One region of the Hydrogenophaga sp. UC242_50 genome, then DNA from elsewhere that is predicted to be linked to it. Evidence: riboswitches for the same ligand, from Rfam matches in the RefSeq annotation. Region 1 holds a riboswitch; the other holds the start of a gene.
What was found. A riboswitch is a leader RNA that binds a small molecule or an ion and turns the genes downstream of it on or off. The one in region 1 is predicted to bind glycine.

Region 1 (3,335 bases):
GCAGCTGGATGCGCGGCGCGCGCACAGCCTGTCGGCCGAGCTGATCGGCGCGGCCCGCACCATCACGCACAGCGCGGCGGGCCAGCCGATGTCGCTGCTGGCGCACACCGAGCCCCCCGCGGCGCCCACGCCCGAGGTGCATGCCATCGGCGAGGCGCGGGCGCTGCTGGGCGAAGGCCCGGTCTGGTCGCCCCGCGACAACGCGCTGTACTGGGTGGACATCCTCGCGCCGGCCATCCACCAGCTCGACGCCGCCAGCGGGGTGCCGCGCGAAACACCGCTGGGCGCCATGGTGAGCATGGTCGTGCCCATGGCCTCCGGTGGTCTGCTGCTCGCCACGCCCTCGGGCCTGATGGCCATGGCGCCCGACTCGGGCCGCATGACCCTGTTCGCCCACCCCGAATCCGCCCGCCCGGGCAACCGCTACAACGACGGCAAGTGCGACCGGCGCGGCCGGCTGTGGGTCAGCTCCATGGACATGGGCGCCATGGCCAACCGGGGCAACCTCTTTCGCGTCGATCCGGATGGCAGCTGGGAGAAGGTCGACAGCGGCTTCACCGTGCCCAACGGCCTGGGTTTCAGCCCCGACAACACGCGGATGTATTTCACCGACACCTTCCGCAAGACCATCTACGAATACGACTTCGACCTCGCGGCCGGCCGCATCGCGAACCGCCGCCCCCTCGTGGTCTTCGGCGCGGGCGAAGGCAAACCCGACGGCCTGACGGTGGATGCCGAGGGCTGCCTCTGGGTGGCCGTGTGGGACGGCTGGGAACTGGCGCGCTTCGGCCCCGACGGCCGCGAGCTGATGCGGGTGCGCCTGCCGGTGCCACGGCCCACCAGCTGCTGCTTTGGCGGCGCCGACCTCGGCACGCTCTATGTGACCAGCGCTTCGGTGCGGCTGGGCTCGCAGGCGCTGGCCAGCGCACCGCTGTCGGGCGCGCTGTTTGCCCTGGAAGTGCCGGGCGTGCGCGGCCTGCCGGAAACCACGTTCGCCGGCTGAAACCGACCGCAGGCCGGTTACCTGCGCGGTGTTCACCGCGCCGTCACATGGGCTGTCCACAGTGCAGGCTCCGTGAACGACGCCGAGATGCCATGCTGAACAAGACCCAGAAGGGCCGCGCCGAGCTGCGACCCGGGCAACGCCAACTCGCGCAGCGCGAGCGCGCCCTGCTGCTGCTGGCCGATGGCCGCAAACCCGATGCCGAGCTGTTCGCCCTGTTCGAGGGCCAGGGCCCCACGCTCGCGGCCGACCTGATCTCGCGCGGCTACCTTGTGGACGAAGCACCACCGCCGCCCCGCACGCCGGCCAACACCCCGCCCACCGTCTCCGCCGACGCCTTTTCCGGCCCCCGCTCGCTCGCCAGCGCGCGCATGTTCCTGTTCGACCTGAGCGAGCGCATGTTCGCCCCGCGCGACAAGGCCATGGCCCAGCGCTACCGCGACGCCCTGCGCGAAGCGCGCGACGTGGGCGACATGCTGGCCGTCAGCCGGGCCATGATGGCCGACGTGGAGCGCCTGGCCGGCAGCGAACGCGCCGACGGCATCCGCGAGCGGCTGGCCCGCCTGCTGCCCGAATCGGCCCTGGAAACGCCCTGAAACACCGGCCCGCCGGACGCCGTGCGATACACTCGCCGGGTCAGGAGAGAAGCCGATCCGGTCCCCGGAGAAGGCTCGCCGAAGGCGCAGGCGGCACCGCACACCGGGTGCCCTGAACGCTCAGGCAAAAGGACTGGCAAACACGGGCCGCGAGGCCGGTGTACCCCCCTGGAGAGAGGCCGTTCCTCGAAGCGGCCCACCGAAGGAGCAAGCGCGGCATCGCCCGCGTGAATCTCTCAGGTAAAGCGGACAGTGGGGCAGCGCACGGATGAACCGTGTTTCGCCCCACCGGGGCCTGCCCCCTTGCCTGAAAGCCTCTGCCGTGCCCGCTGCCGCCGCCCCGCTTCTCCAGACCCCGCTGCACAAGCTCCACGTCGAACTGGGCGCCCGCATGGTGCCCTTCGCCGGCTACGACATGCCGGTGCAGTACCCCACCGGCCTCATGGCCGAACACCACCACACCCGCAAGGCCGCCGGCCTGTTCGACGTCTCGCACATGGGCCAGCTGCGCCTGGTCGGGCCCGACGCCCCCGCCGCCTTCGAGACGCTCATGCCGGTGGACGTGATCGACCTCGGCGTGGGCAAGCAGCGCTACGGCCTGCTGCTCAACGACGAGGGCGGCATCATCGACGACCTGATGTTCGTCAACCGCGGGCACGACCTCTTCGTCATCGTCAACGGCGCCTGCAAGGCTGGTGACATCGCGCACATCCAGGCGCGCATCGGCTCGCGCTGCGAAGTCATCCCCCTGCCCGACCGCGCCCTGCTCGCGCTGCAGGGCCCGCTGGCGGTGGACGTGCTGCAGCGCCTCGTGCCCGGCGTCGAAAAACTGATCTTCATGACCGGCTCGCCCTTCCAGTGGCACGGTGCCGACCTCTTCGTCACCCGCAGTGGCTACACCGGCGAAGACGGCTTCGAAATCTCCCTGCCCGGCGACCGCGCCGACCAGTTCGTGCGCACCCTGCTGGCCCAGCCCGAAGTGATGCCCATCGGCCTGGGCGCGCGCAACTCGCTGCGCCTCGAAGCCGGCCTGTGCCTCTACGGCAACGACATCGACACCACCACCACCCCGGTGGAAGCCGGGCTCAACTGGGCCATGCAGAAAGTGCGCCGCACCGGCGGCGCGCGCGCGGGCGGCTTCCCCGGCGCGGCGCGCGTGCTCGCGCAGCTCGACGGCAGCGAACCGCTGACCCGCAAGCGCGTGGGCCTGATCGCCCAGGAATGGGTGCCCGTGCGCGAGAACGTCGAACTGCAGAACACCAGTGGCGAGGTGATCGGCAAGACCTCCAGCGGCCTCATCGGCCCCAGCGCCAACAAGCCCATCGCCATCGGCTACGTCACACCCGAACACGCCGCCCTGGGCACGCCCGTGGTGGCGATGGTGCGCGGCAAACCCGTGCCCATGGAAGTCAGCGCCATGCCCTTCGTGCCCAACCGATACTTCCGCGGCTGATCTCACTTTTTTCGTTTCTTTTTTCAGGAGCTTTTTCATGACCACCAAGTACACCGAAGACCACGAATGGATCACCGTTGACGGCGGCATCGCCACCGTCGGCATCACCGTGCACGCGCAGGACGCGCTGGGCGACGTGGTGTTCGTCGACCTGCCCGAAGTCGGCAAGAGCTTCGCGCAAAAGGAAGTGGCCGGCGTGGTCGAGTCTGTGAAGGCCGCGGCCGACGTGTACATGCCCGTCAGCGGCGAAGTCACCGAAGTCAACGAAGCCCTGCGCGCCGAC
Region 2 (3,335 bases), 2.0 Mb from region 1:
TGTGCGCACCGCCGTGCTGAGCATGCTCACCTTCAACGGCCAGCGCACCTCGGCGCTGCAGGGTTACATGCACCTCGCGCTGTTTGCCGTGTTCGCCGTGCTGTTGTTCTTTCCCTAGCCGCGCCATGGGCGGCCCACGGTGGATGCGGTCGAAACATCTGCGAACAGCATTTCAGCGGCCATGCGGGCAGACTATGGCCCATGAAAATCCTTGCCCTCGTCTTCTCCCTGAGCGCCGTGGCGTTCGCGCCCATCCCGGTGATGGCGCAGCAGACCCCCGCGAAGCCCGCCGCCAAGCCAGCGGCCAAACCCACCACCACGACCAAACGCGCGCCGCTGGCGCGCTCCGCGGCCAAGGCCGTGGAAGAAGTGACACCGATCGAAGAGGATTCCAGCGTGAACCTCACCGAAGCCGATCTCGCGGTCGCGCAGCGCGTGTACCTCGGCAACATCCCCTGCGAACTGGGCTCGGCTGTGGAGATCGTGCCCGCCAAGCGGCAGGGGTTCTTCATCGTGCAGGTGAAGAACATGCGCAACGCGCGGTACTACATGCACCCGGTGGAAAGCCGCACCGGTGCCATCCGGCTCGAAGACCCGAAGCGGGGCGCCATGTGGCTGCAGTTGGGCAACAAGTCCATGCTCATGAGCCAGCAACTGGGCAAGCGGCTGGCCGATGAATGCATGAGTCCCGAGCAGCTGACGCTGGCCGGTGAGATGAAGCGCAACCCGCCCAAGGGCCTGCTGGATCCGGTGGACCCCCCACCGGCCGCCGCGCCACCCACCCCGCCGGCCAACCCCAACTAGCCGCCGTCCACCTTGAGGCGTATATAATTCATATACGTTTCATATATAGGTGATGAATGGGGATCGTCAAGATTTCGGACCTGATGCACGAGAACCTGCGCGTGGCGGGGAATGCGCTGAGCAGGTCCATCAATGCGCAGGCCGAACACTGGATGCGGGTTGGCATGCTGACCGAGCTTCACCCGGCGCTGGACCACCGGGAGATCTGCCAGCTGTTGGTGCGGGCGGAACTCGCGGGGGGCCTGGACATCACCGTGGCGGCCGCGACCCCACCGGGCAAGTCCCGCACAGCCCCGGCGGGCCAGCGCTAGTGGCTCGCGGCATCACCATCAAGTCCGCCGAGGACATCGAGATGGCGCGGCGCGCCGGCAGGCTGGCCGCGGAGGTGCTCGGCATGATCGAGCCCCACGTCGTCCCCGGGGTCAGCACGGAGACGCTGGACCGGATCTGCCACGACCACATCGTGAATGTCCAGGGCGCCATCCCGGCCAACCTGGGGTACCACGGGTACCCCAAGACCATCCTCACCTCCGTCAACCAGGTGGTCTGCCACGGCATCCCCTCGCCCGACAAGCTGCTGAAGAAGGGCGACATCATCAACATCGATGTGGCCGTCAACCAGGACGGCTGGTTCGGCGACACCAGCCGCATGTACTTCGTCGGCACACCCAACGTGCTGGCCCGGCGTCTGGTGGAGACCACCTACGAAGCCCTGCTGGCCGGCATCCGGCAGGTCAGGCCCGGCGCGACGCTGGGGGACATTGGCGATGCCATCCAGTCCGTCGCCCATCGAGAGCACTTCAGCGTGGTGCGCGAGTACTGCGGGCACGGCATTGGCCGGATCTACCACGAAGAACCGAACGTGCTTCACCATGGCCGGCGCGGCGAGGGGCTCAGGCTGGAGCCGGGGATGGTCTTCACCATCGAACCCATGCTCAACGCAGGCCAGCGCGAGACCCGGACCTTGGCCGATGGGTGGACCGTCGTGACCAAAGACCGCTCCCTGTCCGCCCAGTGGGAACACATGGTGGCCGTCACGCCCGAGGGACACGAGGTGCTCACGCCCTGGCCGGGTGGCACGGGTGCCCGCGCACCGGTGTGACGCCCGGGTTTTGACCCTCTGATAGACTGCGACGCTCTGCGGGAGAGCGAGGCGTGTCGCGCCTCCGCCGAAGGCGCAAACTCCCATGATCGCTCAGGCCACCGGACCGCAGACACATTTCGCCGACTGGAGAGAGGCCGAGCCGCACCGCGCGCGCACCGGCACACCGAAGGGGCAGACTGCCGACGCAGTCGAAACTCTCAGGTAAAAGGACAGGGGGAGAGGCGCTTTCACCTGAGCCTTGCCCATGTTCTCCTTTCGAACCCCTTTCACGGCCCGGTTCTTCGCCGCGCTGGCCCTTGGCCTGTGCATCGGCGTTGCCCTCGGCGCCGCCCATGCCTTGCACCGCCTGTGGCAGCAGGTGCCCGAGGTTGGTCACCTGGCCCACTACGAACCGATGCTGCCCATGCGCATCCACGCCAGGGACGGCAGCCTGCTCGCCGAGTACGGCGAAGAGCGGCGCGAGTTCGTGCCGATCGAGCGCATCCCGTTGCGCATGCAGCAGGCCTTGCTGGCCATCGAGGACGCGCGGTTCCACGAACACGGGGCGGTGGACTACGCGGGCCTCGTTCGCGCGGCGCTCGGCAACCTCCTGGCCGGTGGGCACGCGCAAGGTGGCAGCACCATCTCCATGCAGGTCGCGCGGGTCTTCTTCCTGAGCCGGGAGAAGACCTACCGGCGCAAGGTCATGGAGATCATGCTGGCCTACAAGCTCGAATCGGTCTACAGCAAGGACAAGATCCTGGAGCTGTACATGAACCAGATCTACCTGGGCGAACGGGCCTACGGTTTCGCGGCGGCCGCATCGGTCTACTTCGACAAGACGCTCGACCAGCTCAGCGTCGCCGAGGCGGCCATGCTGGCCGGCCTGCCCAAGGCGCCCTCCGCCTACAACCCGGTCGCCAACCGCGAGCGCGCCACCGTGCGCCAGCAGCACATTCTCAAGCGCATGCGCGAGCTGGGGCATCTCGATGAGCCGGCCTATGAGCAGGCCCGCGCCGAGCCCCTGACCTTGGCGCTGAACCACCCGTCGACCGACCCGGCATCGGCCTACGCGGTCGAACAGGTTCGCAAGATGCTGGTGGAGCGTTATGGGGACGAGGCCTACTCGCGGGGCCTGGATGTGACCACCACCATCCACGTGGCCGAGCAGCGCGCCGCCACCCATGCCTTGCGCGCCGGCCTGTTGAATGCACAGCACCAGCGCGGCCCCGCGGGGCCGGAAGGCCATCTGAAGCAAGCCGTGCAGGCCGACGACCCGGCCGGCATCCGCCGGGCCCTCGCGCCCTACCGGGACAGTGGCGCCTTGCGCGTGGCGCACCGTGCTGGAAGCCTCGACCTCCGCCGGCATCACGGCCGCCCTGCGCGACGGCACCGTGATTCGCATTGCACGCCACACGCTGAGCCCGGGCAGCAGCGCGCTGCTCAA

Region 2: linked by a shared signal. The riboswitch ahead of ACFJGX_RS03910 (transglycosylase domain-containing protein) and the one ahead of gcvT (glycine cleavage system aminomethyltransferase GcvT) in region 1 are both predicted to bind glycine.

What each region holds. Positions count from the first base shown of each region.
Region 1 covers NZ_CP170553.1:4,101,890-4,105,224, forward strand. Annotated here, with positions in the region: gene ACFJGX_RS20885 (SMP-30/gluconolactonase/LRE family protein) at 1-1,003, shown strand, start outside; gene ACFJGX_RS20890 (hypothetical protein) at 1,096-1,599, shown strand; glycine riboswitch at 1,631-1,745, shown strand; glycine riboswitch at 1,758-1,862, shown strand; gene gcvT (glycine cleavage system aminomethyltransferase GcvT) at 1,868-3,052, shown strand; partial or broken gene gcvH (glycine cleavage system protein GcvH) at 3,090-3,335, shown strand, end outside.
Region 2 covers NZ_CP170553.1:759,839-763,173, reverse strand. Annotated here, with positions in the region: partial or broken gene ACFJGX_RS03930 (calcium:proton antiporter) at 1-118, shown strand, start outside; gene ACFJGX_RS03925 (hypothetical protein) at 202-804, shown strand; gene ACFJGX_RS03920 (ParD-like family protein) at 861-1,115, shown strand; gene map (type I methionyl aminopeptidase) at 1,115-1,906, shown strand; glycine riboswitch at 1,936-2,025, shown strand; partial or broken gene ACFJGX_RS03910 (transglycosylase domain-containing protein) at 2,154-2,798, shown strand; partial or broken gene ACFJGX_RS03905 (hypothetical protein) at 3,205-3,335, shown strand, end outside; partial or broken gene ACFJGX_RS03900 (penicillin-binding transpeptidase domain-containing protein) at 3,306-3,335, shown strand, end outside.